DNA from 3 places in the Stenotrophomonas sp. LARHCG68 genome. Region 3 is predicted to be linked to each of the others. Evidence: predicted binding sites of a transcription regulator. Region 3 holds the regulator's gene; each other region holds the start of a gene.
The links. Region 3 encodes FliA, which starts transcription of late flagellar genes. Its sites were predicted from a motif close to TAAAGTTTNNCNNNCNNNGGCCGATAA; they were not measured.
Positions count from the first base shown of each region.

Region 1 (6,005 bases), on a different contig from region 3:
AGGTCCAGCGACAGCATCTCCGTCACCGAGTCGTAGGACACCGTGGCGGCCTTCCAGTCGGCGGCGAAGGCGTCGAACAGCTTCTTCTGCTCGGGGTTGTCGATCAGCTTGGGATAGCTGGCGATGGTGGCGTCGATCTCCTTGCGCAGCTCCTCGGCGCGGCGCTTGGCGTCGGCCTTGACCTCGTCACTGGCTCGCACCAGGCCTTGGTAGGACGCGTTGCGGTACTCGCTGACCATCCCGCTCAGTTCACCGGTCGCGCGCAGGCTGGGCATGCGGTTGTCGGCCAGGTCGGTGGTGGCTTCATTGAGGGTGTACAGGCCACGGAACGCGACGATGCCCTGCAACAGCATGACGAACAGCACGACGCCGAAGGTAAGCATCAGCTTCGGCTTGAGTTTGAGCGAGTTGACCCACTGCATCTTGGAGATCTCCGGTGACGTCCCGCGCGCGCACGGGCAGCGTGCGCCGCACCGGCGGGGCCGGCGCGGCACCAGGCTGGGATTACTTGATGTTTGCCAGCTTCAGGCTGGCCGGCGAGCTGACTTCGATCTCGGCGCGCGAGGAGTCACGCTGGATCTTGCCGATGACGCAGACGGTCTTGCCTTCCAGCGATTCCAGCGGGAAGCCGAAGTTGCCACGGTTGGCGCCGGAGATGCGCGCGGAGAAGGTGTGGCGCGGGAACTGGCCACCCATGTGCAGGAAGGTCGGCTGGCCTTCGGAACCTTCGGCGTAGCGGGCCTTCTCGACCTTGCCGCAGACCATGCCGTCCTTGCCGGCGAAGCGGGCGGCGTTTTCCGGCGGGATCATCTCGGCCGGGTCGGCGGCGACGTGGAACGAGGCGGTGGCCAGGACGGCTGCCGACAGCAGGCAAATCAGGTGCTTGGACATCAAAATCTCCGGGGATGACGAGAGGGCGCCAGTCGGGGAGGACGGGCATGCAATGGGCTATCGGCCGACAGGGCAGGCGGCTGAGGGCGCATGTTCGGAAATGTGATGCGCCTCCCGGTTGGCTGGGTCAGGCCGCGGCTTCTTCGGTCACCGCGGCCTGCCCGAGGTCGGCGGTGTCGAGCAGGGTTTCGATGTCCAGCAGGATCAGCATGCGGTCGTCCTGGGTGCCGATGCCGGAGATGAAGCGGGTGTCCACCGCGGCACCGAATTCCGGGGTCGGGCGGATCTGCTCGGCCGACAGCGGGATCACGTCCGAGACGCTGTCCACGACGATGCCGACCACGCGGTCCTCGACGTTGAGCACGATCATTACGGTGAAGGCGTCGTAGCGTGCCTCGTCCAGGCGCAGTTTCAGGCGCAGGTCGATGACCGGCACGATGGTGCCGCGCAGGTTGATGACGCCCTTGATGTAGTCCGGGGCATCGGGCACGCGGGTGACCGCGTCGTAGCCGCGGATCTCCTGCACCTTGAGGATGTCGACGCCGTAGTGCTCTGCGCCGAGGGTGAAGCTGAGGTACTCGCCGCCGGTGCCTTCGGCGGAAGTGGTACGCGTATCGTTCATGGCAGGTCCTGGTCCTGGCGTGGCGCCGGTGGCTGTTGCACCGGTATCGGCGCCAGGAGGCGGGACTTTAGCGACGGACGGCCACAGAGGGCGGGGCGCGTTCGGCCAGGTGGGGCGCACAATGGCGCCCGGGCCGGGTCAGTCGCCGTTGCTGCGCGCCTTGCGCAGCCGATCGATGCGGAAGATGTACCGCTGGATCAGCGTGTCGGCACCGCGTGGCAGGTCGTCGAAACGCAGGCCGGCGCGGATGGTTTCCATGCCGTTGGCCTGTTTCTGCTGGCGCAGGTTGCAGACCACCAGGGTGGTGGTCACCGGCGGCGCGTCGGGGATCAGCAGCCCGCAGCCGCGATAGCGGCCCTGCAGGGCGAGCAGGTCCTGCGGCGAGGGCAGCATCAGCGCCATGCCGCCGGCGCTGATGTCGATCACCCGCCAGCGGCTGGGCTCGCCGCCGTCCGGGTCGGGGATCAGACAGTAGGGTGAGTCGCCCACCGGGGTTTCCAGCCGGTAAAACTCACGGCGCTGCAGGTGGTAGACCTCCTCCGGCAGCGGTACCCGGAATGCCACCCGGCCGTCCTGTTCGATGCGGCGGTGGCCATGCAGCTGGAAGCGCACGGTGACCTTGTCGACCTGGCCAAAGCACAGCAGGGAAGCGGCGACCTCCGCGCTGCGGTTGATCGCCGGCAGCGGGCTGGCATCGAGCAGCAGGCCGTCCTCGTCCACTTCCAGCACCGCGCTGGGGAAGGACTGGTCGCGTCCATCCGGGTGCGCGTTGACCATCGACCGCTGGTCGATCATCTGCTGCAGCAGGTGCCGGATCTGGTGCGGGCTGCGCACCATGTAGCGTTCATCGGCATACAGGTTGCCGGCGACGGTGGACGGGCTCGACTCGAAGGATTCGGGTACGGACATGGAGGCGCTTGCAGAGGGTCGAAGCCAGGGAACCCGCAATCGGTCTCCTGGAAACTGTGATATCGGCCGCTCTTTCTAACTCTTTAGGCGCACTGTTACGAGCCTTTTGTGAAGCAGGTGGCCGTTGGCACCGGCTGGCGATTCCGGAGACGGAATTCCGTCACTGGCTGGCGGCGTACGTAGAGGGCCGTTTCGGCCGTGGAAGAGGCGCGGCTATTGCTGCAGGCGCGACTGGAGGAACGCCCCGACCACCCGCTGGTATGCGGCGGGGTCATGCGCGTAGAGGTCGACATGGGCCGCGCCGGGTACCTCCCAGAACTGCTTGGGCGCGGCGGCGGCACGATAGAGCGCGCGGGCTTCGTCGATGGGGGTGTGGCGGTCCCGTGAACCGGACGCGATCAATACCGGGGCGCCGATTGCGGCCAGGTGATCAATGGGTCGAAGGTCGTCGGCCGAGAGCTGCAGGCGCAACGGCAGCTGCCACAGCAGCAGCGGTGCCAGCGGACGTCCGGGGGCGCCCAGACGGATGGCCAGGCGGTCGGCGACGGCTTGGTCGAGGCTGGGGTACATCGATTCCAGGACAACGGCGGCCAGTTGTCGCGTGGAAGCGGACAGCACTGTGGATGCGGCCCCCAGGGACACCCCGATCACCGCGACGGCCCGGCCCGGCGCTTGTTGGCCAAGGAACGTGACTGCCGCGTCGACCGCCTTGGACTCGTTGGCGCCGAAGGTGATGTGCGCGGCGGGGGATTGCCCATGCGCCGGAAGGTCGATGAGCAGCACGGAATAGCCCAACTGCTTGAGCCACTGCGCGCGGGGGAGCATCTGGCGCCGGTCCGAGCGCACGCCGTGCAGAAGGAGCACGCTGCCCTTGTCCGCCTGGCCAGGGACAAACCATCCAGAGACCGGGCCAGCAGCCGAATCAATGCGCACCGGACGGGCGCCGAGCGAGGCCGGCGGGGGCCCTATGGTGCGCGGCACCGGAGTGATCAGTGCCTGGCCGATGAGCAGGCTGCCGGCCACACCGACCACCAGCAGGGCGGCAAGCCCGATGAGAATGCGCGTGATGCGGGGCATGGGACGTCGCGTGGGAGGGACCGTCCTGGGATCTTCGATCCTTTCGCCGGCCCATGTCCACGAGGCGTCACACGATGACCCTGGATGAAGCCAAAGAGGCCGGCGGTGGACAGGCCGGAGAGTTCCCGACCACCGCCGGCAAGCAACGGATCAGAACTCCTGCCAGTCCTCGCCACTGCTGACCGGTGCATGGGCTGCCGGCTTGCCCGGGATGGCACGCAGGGTGGGGCGTGGCCGCGGGGCGGCCGGCGGCGGTACGCTGGCGGCAACGCGGGCCAGTGATGCGCTGACGGCGTCGGAGAGGCGGAACTGGGCCACTGCATCGGTCAGCTGGCGCGCCTGGTCTTCCATCGAGCGTGCCGCCGCGGAGGCTTCCTCGACCAGCGCGGCATTCTGCTGGGTGCTCTCGTCCATCTGCATCACGGTCTGGTTGACCTGTTCGATGCCGGCGGTCTGTTCCTGCGAGGCGGCGGCGATGTCGGCCATGATCGTGGTCACGCGCTGCACCGAGGCCACGATGTCGTCCATGGTGCTGCCGGCGCGGCGGACCAGTTGCGAGCCTTCGCTGACCTTGCCGACCGAGTCGTCGATCAATCCCTTGATCTCCTTGGCCGCGGCGGCCGAACGCTGCGCCAGAGTGCGCACTTCCGAAGCCACCACCGCGAAGCCACGGCCCTGGTCGCCGGCCCGGGCCGCTTCCACCGCCGCGTTCAAGGCCAGGATGTTGGTCTGGAAGGCGATGCCGTCGATCACGCTGATGATGTCGGCGATGCGTTGGGAGGACTGCTCGATCGAGCTCATGGTGTTGACCACGCGCCCGACCACTTCGCCACCCTGCGCGGCCACGTCGGCGGCACCGCGCGCCAGCTGGTCGGCCTGGCGGGCATGCTCGGCGTTCTGGCGCACGGTGGAGGTCAGTTCCTCCATCGAGGCAGCGGTTTCCTCCAGGTTGGCGGCCTGCGTCTCGGTGCGGCGCGACAGGTCGCTGTTGCCGGTGGCGATCTCGCTGGCCGACAGGCTGATGCTGCCGCTGGCGGCCTGGATGCCGGAGACGATGCTGGCGAGCTGGTCGATGCTGGTGTTGCCGTCGTCACGCATGCGCGCGAAGATGCCGTGGAAGTCGCCTTCGACACGACGGGTCAGGTCACCCTCGGCAATGGCCTGCAGCAGCCGCGAGATGTGGCCGAGGTTGTCCTCGGTGGTCTGCATCAGTGCGTTGAGCCCGCCGACCATCTCGCGGAAGTCGTGCTCGTAACGGTCGATGTCGCCACGCTGGCTGAAATCACCGGCGGCGGCGGCGCGCGACAGGCGCTTGATCTCGTTGTTGATGGCCGACAGGCTGGCCTTGGTGCCGTCCATCGCGTCGGTGATGGCGGCCTTCTCGCCGGGCAGGCGGTCCATGTCCACCGACAGGTCGCCACGGGCGTAGTGGCGCATCACCTCGACCACCCGCATCTTCACGCCGATGTGCTGGGCGACCAGGGCATTGACCTCGCGCACCATGCGCCCGTACTCGCCGGGGAAGCGGGATTCGTCGATGCGGTAGCTGATCTGGCCCTGGTCGTGCTCGCGCGCCATGTCCGACTGCGCGGCGATCACTGCCTTGAGCTGGTGCTGCATGCGCTGCATCGAAGCCAGCAACTGGCCGACCTCGTCACCGCGTCCGGCGTCGATGGTGCCGTCCAGGCGGCCGGTGGCGACCTCGTCGGCGGCCCGCAGGGCGTCCTTCAGCGGGCGTACGATGGCGCGCACGATGACCACGCCGAGGGCGACCGACAGCAGGCCCAGCAAGGCCATGCAGGCGAACAATGCGTTGGTGCTGCGCGCCTGGGTGGCATCGGCGAGCGCCACCTCGCTGTCCAGGGCCGACACGACGTAGCTGCTGAGCTTCTCCACGTCGCTGAACAGGTCGCGGCGGCTGACGCGCGAGTGTTCGTTGGAGATCTGCTGGGCCAGCTCGAACTGGCCATCGGCCACGGCCTTTTCCATCTGCGCGTGGGCGCTGAGGTATTGCTCCAGGGTCTTGAGCATCTGGCCGTACAGGCGCTTCTGCTCATCGCTGGCGGGCAGGGCCTCATAGCGCTTCTGGTGCTCGGCCAGCTTGGCGCGCTGGTCGGCGATGCGCTGGTTGTACTCGGCGACGAACGCCGGCTCGTGCAGGTGGGACAACTGTGACAGCTCGGCGATGCGGATTTCGGCCAGGTCGGCGCGGATGCTCTCCAGGTGTTGGACGGCCGGCATGTAGCGCTGGCTCATCTCGTTCAACTGGGTGGTGGCCTGCTTGAGGCGGACCACCGCGAACGCGCCCATGCCAACGGTGGCGACGGTGGTGAGGGTGAAAGCGATCGCGAGCTTTCGGGCGATCGTGAGGTTGCGGAAGAACTCCATCTCTTTCTCTCCGGATCGACTTTGCGGGTGACGCCCCCGCCCGAGGATGTTGCCGGCGCGTTGGCGCGGATAAGGCCGGCGTTCATTGCCGGCTGTTCAGCGGATAGCGGCGCGATCC
Region 1 covers NZ_JBIXJV010000004.1:1,357-7,361, reverse strand. The annotation lists gene ACIPR8_RS14235 (methyl-accepting chemotaxis protein) at 1-422, opposite strand, end outside; gene ACIPR8_RS14230 (hypothetical protein) at 505-891, opposite strand; gene ACIPR8_RS14225 (chemotaxis protein CheW) at 1,019-1,513, opposite strand; gene ACIPR8_RS14220 (flagellar brake protein) at 1,652-2,422, opposite strand; gene ACIPR8_RS14215 (alpha/beta hydrolase) at 2,636-3,499, opposite strand; gene ACIPR8_RS14210 (methyl-accepting chemotaxis protein) at 3,650-5,887, opposite strand.
Region 1: a site for FliA is predicted at 1,557-1,583, ahead of ACIPR8_RS14225 (chemotaxis protein CheW). Genes of this name have one in related genera too.

Region 2 (6,005 bases), on a different contig from region 3:
GTGCGCGGCGCCGTGGACGTGGCCAACGAAGTGGCCAGCGGCAAGCTCGACGGCCATATCGACGTCAACCGCGCCGATGAAGTCGGCGACCTGCTGCGCGCCATGCAGCGCATGCAGCGCGACCTGCGCGAGCGCATCGAGCGCGACCAGGCCGTGGCCGCGGAGAACCTGCGCATCCGTACCGCGCTGGACTACTCCTCCACCGGCGTGTACCTGACCAACGAAGACCTGGAAATCGTCTACGCCAACCGTGCCCTGCTGGACACGCTGGCCCAGTACAACGACGCGCTGACAGGCGCCCTGTCCCACTACGACGCCAGCATCGCCCTGGTCGGCCAACCGGTCACCGCGCTGGAGCACAACGGCCAGGTCGACAACAAGGTGCTCGAAGCGCTGGAAAAGAACGGCGTGGCCCGTCGCCAGATGAGCTTCGGCGATGCCCAGTTCGCGCAGGCGATCTCGGTCATCCGCAACGACGGCGGCGTGGCCGTCGGCCACGTGGTCGAATGGCGCGACCGCACCACCGAAGCGCTGGTGGAGAAGGAAGTGGCGCGCGTGATCGAAGCCGCCGCCGCCGGCGACCTCAGCGGCCGCATCGAGACCAGCGACAAGGACGGCTTCTTCCTGCAGCTGGCCGGCCAGATCAACAGCCTGCTCGACGCCAACGCCAGCAGCCTGGAACAGATTTCCGCGCTGCTCTCGGCGCTGTCGCGCGGCGACCTCACCGTGCGCATGCATGGCCAGTACCAGGGCGTGTTCGCCACCATGCGTGACGACGCCAACGCCACCGCCGAGCAGCTGACCGGCATCGTTGGCCGCATCAAGCAGTCCTCGGTTGCCATCAATGCGGCCGCCACCGAGATCGCCAGCGGCAACAACGACCTGTCGCGCCGTACCGAGCAGCAGGCCGCCAACCTGGAGGAAACCGCCGCCTCGATGGAGGAACTGACCTCCACCGTGCGCCAGAACGCCGAATCGGCCCGCCAGGCCAACCAGCTGGCCATCGGTGCCGCCTCGGTGGCCTCGCAGGGTGGCGAGGTGGTCAGCCAGGTGGTGACCACGATGAGCGCCATCGAGGCCTCGTCCAAGAAGATCGCCGAGATCATCTCGGTCATCGACGGCATCGCCTTCCAGACCAACATCCTGGCGCTCAACGCCGCGGTGGAAGCCGCGCGTGCCGGCGAGCAGGGCCGCGGCTTCGCCGTGGTCGCCTCGGAAGTACGTACGCTGGCCCAGCGCTCGGCCGGTGCGGCCAAGGAGATCAAGGGCCTGATCGATGACTCGGTCGGCAAGGTGTCCGACGGCTCGGCGCTGGTCCGCAAGGCCGGCACCACCATGGGCGAGATCGTGGCCTCGGTGCAGCGCGTGACCGACATCATGGCCGAGATCTCCGCCGCCTCGCAGGAACAGAGCGCCGGCATCGAGCAGGTCAACCAGACCGTCACCCAGATGGACGAGACCACCCAGCAGAACGCCGCGCTGGTGGAGGAAGCCACCGCCGCGGCCCGTTCGATGGAAGAACAGGCCGGCCACCTGGCCACCGTCGTGTCGGTGTTCCGCCTCGATGACAGCCAGCCGGAAGAACCCGTCGCCGCGCCACCGCTCGCCAGCAAGCCCGAGCCGCGTCGCCCGGCACCCGCACCGGAACCGGCACGCCGGCGGGTGGCCGGCAACCGGACCGCGGTTGCCGAGCTGGCCGATTCGGACTGGCAGGAGTTCTGACCCACTCGACCCCGGCTCCGGCCGGGGTCGTGCGTTATGCGCCGGCTAAACATTCGGCTCCCGCGGCCGATACACCCGTAACTTCCCCTTTCCCGCTCGCCCCCCCACGGGCGCTGCCCTCTGCCATGAATCCCTACCGTCTCTGGTCGAACTACATCAGCAACATCTCCGTGCGGCGCAAGCTGAACCTGTTGACGGTGCTGATCGCGCTGGGCGTGATCGCGCTGTCGGTGATCGCCGCCCGCATGCAGTACGTGGATCTGTACGAAACCCGCAAGGAGTCCCTCAAGGCCCAGGTGGAGATGAGCCAAGGCGTGCTGGACTACTACGCCAACCGCGCGAAGGCCGGTGAGCTGTCGCTGCACGACGCACAGCAGCAGGCGCTGGCCGCGCTGCAGAACATGCGCTCCAACGCCGACGTCAACTACCTCAACGTCTACAACACCGACTACGTGCTGCTGATGCATCCGTTCCGCGCCGACCTGGTCGGCAAGGACATGAAGGACTTCCGTGGCGAGGACGGCGTACGCCTGTACTACGACCAGGTCGAGGCCGCGCGCCGCGGTGGCGGCTACGTCGGCTACACCTGGGCCAAGCCCGGCACGCAGGGCCCGGTCGCCAAGCTGGCCTACGCCGGCCTGTACGGCCCGTGGAACTGGGTGGTGTCCAGCGGCGTCTACATGGACGAGGTGCAGGGCCAGGCGCTGAAGTTCACCGCCATCATGACCGTCGCCGGTGGCGTGCTGGTGCTGCTGGTGGTCGGCCTGAGCTGGGTCATCGGCAGCCGCATCGTCACGCCGCTGCGCAACGCCACCGCGGTGGCCAATGCCATCGCGCGCGGCCGCATGGACAACACCATCCCCGTACCCAGCCGCGACGAGACCGGGCAGCTGCTCACCAGCATGCAGCGCATGCAGGACCAGCTGCGCGCGGTGATCGAGGCCCAGAATGAAATGGCCCGCCAGCACGACGCCGGCATCATCAGCTACCGCATCGACGCCGAGGCGTTCCCGGGCGACTACGGCGTGATGGTGGCCGAAACCAACGTGCTGGTGGCCAACCACATCGACGTGAAGATGCAGGTCATCGCCATCGCGCAGCGCTACGCGGTGGGCGACCTCACCCCGGACATGCCCCTGCTGCCGGGCGAGAAGCGCGTCATCACCGAGACCATGGCCACCATCAAGCAGAACCTGTCGGCCATCAACAGCGAGATCAAGCGGCTGGGCAACGCGGCCGCCGCCGGCGACTTCAGCCTGCGCGGCGACGAGCAGCGCTTCGAGCACGACTTCCTGGACATGGTGCGCAGCCTCAACGCGATGATGCGCACCAGCGACCACAACCTGGAACAGATCTCGCAGCTGCTGCGCGCCCTGGCCCAGGGTGACCTGACCGCCACCATGCACGGTGACTTCCAGGGCGTGTTCGCCCGCATGCGCGAGGACGCGGACAGCACCATCGCCCAGCTTTCGGGCATCGTCTCGCGCATCCAGTCCGCCGCCGACAGCATCAACCTGGCCGCCGGCGAGATCGCCACCGGCAACAGCGACCTGTCGCGCCGCACCGAAGTGCAGGCGGCCAACCTGGAGGAAACCGCCGCCTCGATGGAGGAACTGACCTCCACCGTGCGCCAGAACGCCGACTCCGCCCGCCAGGCCAACCAGCTGGCCATCGGCGCGGCCGGCGTCGCCGCGCGCGGCGGCAACGTGGTCGAGGAAGTGGTGGTCACGATGGGCCAGATCGAGCAGTCCTCGCGCCGCATCGCCGACATCATCTCGGTGATCGACGGCATCGCCTTCCAGACCAACATCCTGGCGTTGAACGCCGCGGTCGAAGCCGCGCGCGCCGGCGAACAGGGCCGCGGCTTCGCCGTGGTGGCCAGTGAAGTGCGTACCCTGGCCCAGCGCTCGGCGGCGGCCGCCAAGGAGATCAAGGGCCTGATCGATGACTCCACCCAGCGTGTCTCCGAAGGCTCGCAGCTGGTGCACCAGGCCGGTGCGACCATGGGCGAGATCGTCACTTCGGTGCAGCGCGTGACCGACATCATGGCCGAGATCTCCGCCGCCTCGCAGGAACAGAGCGCCGGCATCGAGCAGGTCAACCAGACCATCGTGCAGATGGACGAAACCACCCAGCAGAACGCCGCCCTGGTCGAGGAAGCCAGTGCCGCGGCGCGCCTGCTGGAAGAACAGGCCATCCAGCTCGATCAGGCCGTGGCGGTGTTCCGCATCGAGGCCACCGGCGCCGGCGCGCCGGCCGAGGTCCCGGCCGCGCTGGCGTTGGCCAGTTGAACGGAGCACCTGCCAGCATGTCCAGCGTCGACACCACCCAGCGCGATTTCGAGTTCAACGACCGCGACTTCCGCCGCGTCTGCGAGCTGATCCATGCCCGTGCCGGGATCGCGCTGGCACCGGCCAAGCGCGACATGGTGTACGGCCGGCTGTCGCGCCGGCTGCGCTCGCTGGGCCTGCAGTCATTCAAGGACTACCTGGACCAGCTCGAGCAGCACGGCGGCGAGGAATGGCAGGCATTCACCAACGCCCTGACCACCAACCTGACCTCGTTCTTCCGTGAGCCGCACCACTTCGACAAGCTGCACGAGGAACTGCAGCAGCGCGCCTCGCATGCGCCGATCAAGTTGTGGTCGTGCGCCGCCTCCACCGGTGAAGAGCCCTACTCCATGGCCATCACCGCCTGCGAGACGTTCGGCACGATGACCCCGCCGGTACGCATCCTCGCCACCGACGTGGACACCCAGGTGCTGGCCACCGCCGGCCAGGGCGTGTACGCGATCGAACGCATCGCCGGGCTGGATGCGGAGACCAAGCGCCGCTATTTCCAGCGCGGCACCGGCCCGAACGAGGGCAAATGCCGGGTGGTGCCGGCGCTGCGTGCGCTGGTGGAGTTCCGCCAGCTCAACCTGCTCAGCTCCCGCTATGACGTCGGCGGCCCATTCGACGCGCTGTTCTGCCGCAACGTGATGATCTACTTCGACAAACCCACCCAGCGCGCCATCCTGTCGCGGCTGGTCGAGCACATGGGCGACGACGGGCTGCTCTACACCGGCCATTCGGAGAACTACCTGCATGCGGCCGATCTGATCCAGCCATGCGGCCGCACCTTGTACCGCCGTACCCGCCGGAGCGGTGCATGAAGCCTTCCCAGTCCTATCCCGACGAGGTCATGCGCTACCGCGACAGTCGCTTCCAGACCGTCGCCGCCAAGCTGCTGCCCACCCAGTACCTGGTCGTGGACGATGACACCGCGCTGACCACCACGCTCGGCTCCTGCGTGGCCGCCTGCATCCGCGACCCGATCCTCGGCATCGGCGGCATGAACCACTTCCTGCTGCCGGACGGCAACGTCGGCGACGGCGCGCCCGCACGCTACGGCAGCTACGCGATGGAACTGCTGATCAACGACCTGCTCAAGCGCGGCGCGCACCGCAAGCGCCTGGAAGCCAAGGTCTTCGGCGGCGCCAACGTGCTCAAGGGCTTCACCAGCAACCCGGTCGGCACCCGCAACGCCGAGTTCGTGCGCCAGTACCTGCAGGCCGAGCACATCCCCATCGTCGCCGAGGACCTGTGCGGCATCCACCCGCGCAAGGTGTGGTTCTTCCCGACCACCGGCCGGGTCGTGGTGCAGCGCCTGCCGCATGCGCACGACGCCGAAGTGCTGGCCGCCGAAACCGCGGTGCGCGCCAAGCTGTCGCGCACGCCGGTCAGCGGCGGCGTGGAGCTGTTCGAATGAGCCTGGCCCCGCCCTGCCGCGTGCTGGTGGTGGACGACTCGGCGCTGGTGCGCCAAGTCCTCACCGAACTGCTGGCCGCCGACCCCGGCATTGAGGTGGTCGGCACCGCCGCCGACCCGCTGCTGGCGCGCGAGAAGATCAAGCGCCTGAACCCGGACGTGCTGACCCTGGATGTGGAAATGCCACGCATGGACGGGCTGGCCTTCCTCGAGAACCTCATGCGCCTGCACCCGATGCCGGTGGTGATGGTGTCCTCGCTGACCGAGCGCGGCGCCGATACCACCCTTCAGGCCCTGGCCCTGGGCGCGGTGGACTTCGTGGCCAAGCCCAAGCTGGACATCGCCCGCGGCCTGGAAGCCTACGCCGACGAGATCCGCGCCAAGGTCAAGATGGCCGCGCGCTCGCGCGTACGTGCCTCGGCGTCGCCGCTGCGCCGCCTGCCCGTGCAGAGCGCCTCCAGCCACATCGGCTTCCGCACCACCGACCGGTTGATCGCCATCGGTGCCTCTGCCGGCGGCACCGAAGCACTGCGG
Region 2 covers NZ_JBIXJV010000004.1:7,594-13,598, forward strand. The annotation lists gene ACIPR8_RS14235 (methyl-accepting chemotaxis protein) at 1-1,722, shown strand, start outside; gene ACIPR8_RS14240 (methyl-accepting chemotaxis protein) at 1,848-4,013, shown strand; gene ACIPR8_RS14245 (CheR family methyltransferase) at 4,031-4,876, shown strand; gene cheD (chemoreceptor glutamine deamidase CheD) at 4,873-5,472, shown strand; gene ACIPR8_RS14255 (protein-glutamate methylesterase/protein-glutamine glutaminase) at 5,469-6,005, shown strand, end outside.
Region 2: a site for FliA is predicted at 1,769-1,795, ahead of ACIPR8_RS14240 (methyl-accepting chemotaxis protein). Genes of this name have one in related genera too.

Region 3 (6,005 bases):
GCTGGCCTTGGCCGGTGCGGCCGCCGGCTTGGCCGCCGCGGTGGGGCGTGCGGCCGGGGCAGGCGCCGGGCGGGGCGCTGCCGGTGCCACTGCCACTGCCGGAGCGGCGGACGTGCCGGGCGCGGCACTGCCGTGCAGCGTGTCGAGCAATGCCTCGAACTCGTCTTCGGTGATCAGGTCATCGGCGGGTTTGGCGGCCACCGCCGACGGCGCGCTCTTGCCGTGCAGGCTGTCGAGCAGGGCCTCGAACTCGTCCTCGGTGATCAGGTCACCGGCCGGCGCGACCGGTGCCGCGACCGGTGCCGGTACCGGCGCGGTACCGACGTCGAACTGCGCGATCAATGCCGCCGGCGCGTGGCCCGGCTCGGTGCCGGAGGACACCGCGTCGAGCATGGACTGCAGCCAGTCCAGCGACTGCTGGGCGGCATCGAAGTGATGGGCCAGCAGTTGCGCCTTGCCCGAGCGGGCCATGCCCAGGGTTTCCTCGGCGGCATGGCACAGCTCCACCATCGGCGTGATCGACAGGAAGCCGGCGCCGCCCTTGAGCGTGTGGAAGCCGCGGAACACCGCGTTGAGCTGGTCGGTGTCTTCCGGTGCCTGCTCCAGCGTCACCAGCTGCTCGCCCAGGCGATCGAGGATCTCCTGGGCTTCGATGATGAAATCGGCGGCGATGTCGTCGGCGAAGGCACTCATGGCTTACAGCCCCAGGTCCGACAGCAGGTCGTCGGCGTCATGCTGGCTGACCGCATGGCGGTCCAGGCCATTGACCGCCGGACCGGCCAGGCCGGCGTTGCGCACGTCTTCCTCGGCCGGGGGCAGGCCCAGTGCACCAAAGCCCTCGTGCACGCGGCGGACGATGCCCACCACGCGGCGGATGATCTGACCGGTCAGGTCCTGGTAGCTCTGGGTCAGCGCCACTTCGGTGAGGTTGTGGCGGATGCGGTCCAGCAGCTGGTCCTGGTCGGCGTTGAGGCCTTCGGCGCGCAGCCGTTCGGTCAGCTCGCGGCATTCCTCTGCCAGGTCCAGGGTGCGGTGGGTGGCCTTCTCGGTCATCTCCACCACGTGGTCCAGGCGCGCGCAGGCATCGTCCAGCTCGCCGGCTTCGCTGGGCACGCTGGGCAGCTCGCCCAGTGCTTGGCCCAGCTCGCGGGCCAACCGGCCCAGCCCGGCCACCATCGGCTGCGCGCGCAGCGCGGCCAGGGCGTCGATTTCCTGGCGCCAACGGGTTTCATCACCGTTTTCCAGCGCGGCCAGCGCATCCTGCAGGCGCTGGATCAGGGCCGACTTGTCGCTCAGCGTCTCGACAGGCAGGTCCATCAGGCGCTCGCCGTCAGTCGTTCGAAGATCTTGCCCAGCTTCTCTTCCAGGGTCTGCGCGGTGAACGGCTTGATGATGTAGCCGTTCACGCCGGCCTGGGCGGCTTCGATGATCTGCTCGCGCTTGGCTTCGGCGGTGACCATCAGCACCGGCAGGGTCTTGAGCTTGGCATCGGCGCGGATGGCCTTGAGCAGCTCGATGCCGGTCATCACCGGCATGTTCCAGTCGGTGACCACGAAATCGAACGGCTGGCTCTGCAGCATGGCCAGCGCGGCATGCCCGTCCTCGGCTTCAGCGGTGTTGGTGAAGCCCAGGTCGCCGAGCAGGTTCTTGACGATACGACGCATGGTCGAGAAATCGTCGACGATCAGGATGCGCATGTTCTTGTTCAAAAGGAATTCCTCTTCATGGTTCCTCGAAGCCGGCGTCGGCCGACTCGAAAATCTTCAGCCGACCACGCAGGCGCAGCGTGGCCTGGCCATGGATCTGGCAGACGCGCGACTCGCTGACACCGAGCACCGCGCCGATCTCTTTCAGGTTCAGTTCCTGCTCGTAGTAGAGCGAGAGCACCAGCTGTTCGCGCTCGGGCAGCTGGCTGATGGCCCTGCCCAGCTCGGCGCCGAACTGGCTGCGCTCGAGCATCTGCTGCGGGGTGGGGCCGCCGGTGGCCGGGGTGTCCAGCTCGCCCTGGTCCTCGATGCGCGACTCCAGGCTCAGCACCTGGCCGCGCGAGGCATCCTCGACCAGCCGCATGTACTCGGGCAGCGGCATTTCCATCGCCTCGGCCACCTCGGTGGCGCTGGCGGCACGGCCGCTGGCCTGCTCGAGGCGACGGATGGTGGCCGCGGCATCGCGGGCGCGACGGTGCACGGAGCGCGGCACCCAGTCGCCACGCCGGATCTCGTCGATCATCGAGCCTCGGATGCGGATCGAGGCATAGGTCTCGAACGAGGCGCCCTGTTCGGCGTCATAGCTGCGCGAGGCCTCGATCAGGCCCATCATGCCGGCCTGGATCAGGTCGTCGACCTCCACGCTGGCGGGCAGGCGCGCGGCCAGGTGGTGGGCGATGCGGCGCACCAGGTCGGCGTGCTGGGCAATGCACTCGTTGGCCGCATTGCGCTGGACTTCACGGTAATGGGCCGTTGCGTTCATGCGCTCACCTTCTGCTGGATGATGCGTTCCAGGAAGAACTCGACGCCGCCGCGCGGGGTGGTGGGGGCCTGCCAGCGCGCGGTGCGGCGGGCGATCTCCTGGATGGCCAGGGCGGCCGGTGCCGACGGGTACAGCTTCACCACCGGCTGCTGGCGCTGCACCGACACGCGCAGCCAGTCGTCCTGCGGCACGCAGCCCAGGTAGTTGAGCGAGACGTCGATCAGGAACTTCTCGCAGACGCGCACCAGCTTCTCGTACAGGGCGCGGCCTTCGTTGGGATCACGGGCCATGTTGGCCACGACCTGGATGCGGTCCACGCCGCGCTCGCGCGAGAGCACCTTGATCAGCGCGTAGGCGTCGGTGATGGAGGCCGGCTCGTCGCAGACCACCACCACGGTGTCCTGCGCGGCCTGGCAGAAGGTCAGCACGCTGTCGGTGATGCCGGCGGCGGTGTCGATGATCATCACGTCCAGGTCGCGTTCCAGCTCGGAGAACGCGTTGACCAGGCCCACGTGCTCGGCCGGCGCCAGTTCGGCCATGTGGCGGCGGCCGGACGCGGCCGGCACCACCAGCACCCCGTTCGGGCCCTCGATGATCACTTCCTCCAGCGTGCAGCGCCCGGCGACCAGGTCGGCCAGGGTGTGCTTGGGCTGAAGGCCCAGCACCACGTCGATGTTGGCCAGGCCCAGGTCGGCGTCCAGCAGCAGGGTGCGCTTGCCCATGCCGGCCAGTGCCACGGCCAGGTTGGCCGAGACATTGGTCTTGCCGACGCCGCCCTTGCCGCCGGTCACGGCGATGGTGCGCACCGGTCCTGCGGGCTCGCGCCGGGTGGCCGCGAGCGGGAAGGTGTGGGTCAGCTTGGCGTACTCACGCGACTGCATTGTTGAACTCCGGGTTGCAGGGCATATCGGCCGCGCGGCGCAAATCTTCAAGGCGAAGTACGAGATTGGCCGCCGAGGCCCGGTGCAGGTCCTCCGGCACGTCCTGGCCGTCGGTGACCCAGGTCACCGGCAGGCAGTGGTCCACGGCGATGGACAGGGCCGAGCCGAAGCGGCCGGTCTCGTCCAGCTTGGTCAGCACCACGCCCTGCGGGTTGGCGGCGCTGAAGCGGCGCACCACCTCATCCATGTCCTGGAAGGAGGTGTTGGCCGGCAGCACCAGCAGGGTGCGGATCTGGCCGGCGGCGCGCAGCCACTGCAGCTGGGCGGTGAGGGCGCGGTCGCGCTGGCCCAGCCCGGCGGTGTCGATCAGCACCAGCTTGTAGTCGGCCAGCTTCTGCAGCAGCTGGTTCAGGTCGGTGCCGCTGTTGGCCTCGTGCACGGCGATGCCGAGCTGGCGGCCGAAGCCATACAGCTGCTCGCGCGCGCCGATGCGCTGGGTGTCGGTGGTGACCAGCGCCACGTCACGCGGGGCATGGGCCTCGGCGAAGCGCGAGGCCAGCTTGGCGATGGTGGTGGTCTTGCCGGCGCCGGTCGGGCCAACCAGGGCGATCACGCCACCCGTCTCGATCGGGTCGACCGGGGCGATCGGCAGCTTGCGCGAGATCAGGCCCAGCATCAGCCCGCGGGCACGGCTGGGGTCGGTGTCGGCCGGGATCTGCAGGACCACATCGCGGGCCAGGCCGGCGTCGAAGCCGTACTCGTCCATCAGGTCCAGCGCATTGGCGCGCACCGCGCTGCCGCGCAGGCGCTCGTCGGTGAAGCGGTGCATCTCGCGCTCGATCATCTGGCGCATGCCGGCCATTTCCTGGCGCAGCTGGATGAGTTGTTCGTCGTCGCGGCGGGAGGCCACCACGCTCAGCGCCGCGGCGGTCTCCGGGGTGACCGGGATGGCGACCGGTGCCGCCGGCGCTGCAGTCACGGCCGGTACGGCCGGCGCAACGGGCACGACAGCTTCGGTCGTGGCCGCGGCAACCGGTGCGGTTACGGCGACCACCGGGGCAGCAGCCACGGGCGCTGCGGCCGGCAGTTCGGCCACTGCCGGTACCGGGGTCGGCTCCGGCTGCGGCGGATCGATCTGGAACTGGGCGCGCTGCACCGGCGGCACCGCGTCGACCGTCGCGGCCTGGGACGGCTCCTGACTGGCTGCCGGGACCTTGGCGGCGACGCTGCCGGCAGGACGGAAAGCCGGCACCACCGGCGGTTCGTCAGCCAGCAGGGTGGCGAAGTGCTGCGTCGCCACGGCCGCCGGTGCGATCGAGGCGAATGCGGCGGGCATGGCCGCCGCCGGGACGATGGCGGCGGGGATGACCGGGGCTTCGGCGGCCGGCTGCTTGAGCAACGAAGCGAAGCGGCTGCCCGGCGCCAGTTCCACGCTGGTGTCGATCGAGCGGCCAGTGGCACCCACGGCCGAGCGGGCCAGGGCGGCGACCGCGGACGTGGTGACGGCGACCGGTTCCGGCTCCGGGGTACGGCGACGGGTGACCGCGGCCATGATCGCTTCAGCGGCACTGCGCGGCTTGCTCGGGGCCGGCGGGGCCGGGCGGCTGGCTTCCAGCGCCTGCTGCACCACGGCTTCGTCGTAATGGGCGGCCGCCACGATCTCGACACCTTCCTCGATGCGGCGGTTGGAAAGGATGACCGCGTCCGGCCCATGCTCCTTGCGCACCAGGTTCATGGCGGTGCGCATGTCGGCGGCGACGAAACGTTTGATCTTCATGTTCTGGTACCGGGAGTGGGGCTGCCGCGAAGGAGTGGCGTTGGCGATGTCGTGCATGGCGTTACGGGCTCCTTCGTGCGCGGGTGTTTCGGTCGGTTGGGTGTCTGTTTTCCGTCGCCGGCCCTTTCGGGGAGCCGGCTTCCGGGCGGCGTCAGCTGATCGTGCCGACCAGCTTCAGGCGCTTGTCCTCCGGCACCTCGCTGTAGGCCAGGACCGACAGCGAGGGAACGCTGTGGCGGACCAGGCGCGCCAGCGCGGCGCGGACCGGCGCCGGTACCAGCACGACCGCAGGCTCGTTGCGGGCCTCCTGCTTGCCGACGCAATCGGCAAGACTCTGGTGGAGGCGTTCGGCGAGACCGGGTTCCAGTGCGGCACCATTGCCTTGGGTGGACTCCTGCAAGACCCGTTCCAGTTGCGGGTTGAGGGTGAACACCGGCAGTTCCGGCGACATCCCGGCAATCTCCTGCACGATGAAACGGCCCAACGCGTTGCGAACCGCCGCGGTGAGCGCGGTCGGGTCCTGGGTGACCGGCGCGGTTTCCACCAGCGCCTCGGCGATCTTGCGCAGCTGGCGGATCGGCACCCGCTCGACCAGCAGGTTCTGCAGCACGCGCGCGATCGTGGACAACGGCAGCGCCTTGGGCGAGAGGTCCTCGGCCAGCTTGGGCGCGCTCTTGGCCAGGGTCGCCAGCAGCTGCTGCACTTCCTCGTGGCCCAGCAGTTCGGGTGCGTGTTCGCGGATCAGGTGCGAGAGGTGGGTGGCCACCACGGTGGCCGGGTCGACCACGGTGTAGCCCAGCGATTCGGCGTGGGCGCGCTGGTGTGGCTGGATCCAGGTGGCATCCAGGCCGAAGGCGGGATCCTTGCCGGCGATGCCT
Region 3 covers NZ_JBIXJV010000006.1:207,437-213,441, reverse strand. The annotation lists gene ACIPR8_RS17490 (chemotaxis protein CheA) at 1-693, opposite strand, end outside; gene ACIPR8_RS17485 (protein phosphatase CheZ) at 697-1,317, opposite strand; gene cheY (chemotaxis response regulator CheY) at 1,317-1,709, opposite strand; gene ACIPR8_RS17475 (RNA polymerase sigma factor FliA) at 1,723-2,469, opposite strand; gene ACIPR8_RS17470 (MinD/ParA family protein) at 2,466-3,350, opposite strand; gene flhF (flagellar biosynthesis protein FlhF) at 3,337-5,127, opposite strand; gene flhA (flagellar biosynthesis protein FlhA) at 5,279-6,005, opposite strand, start outside.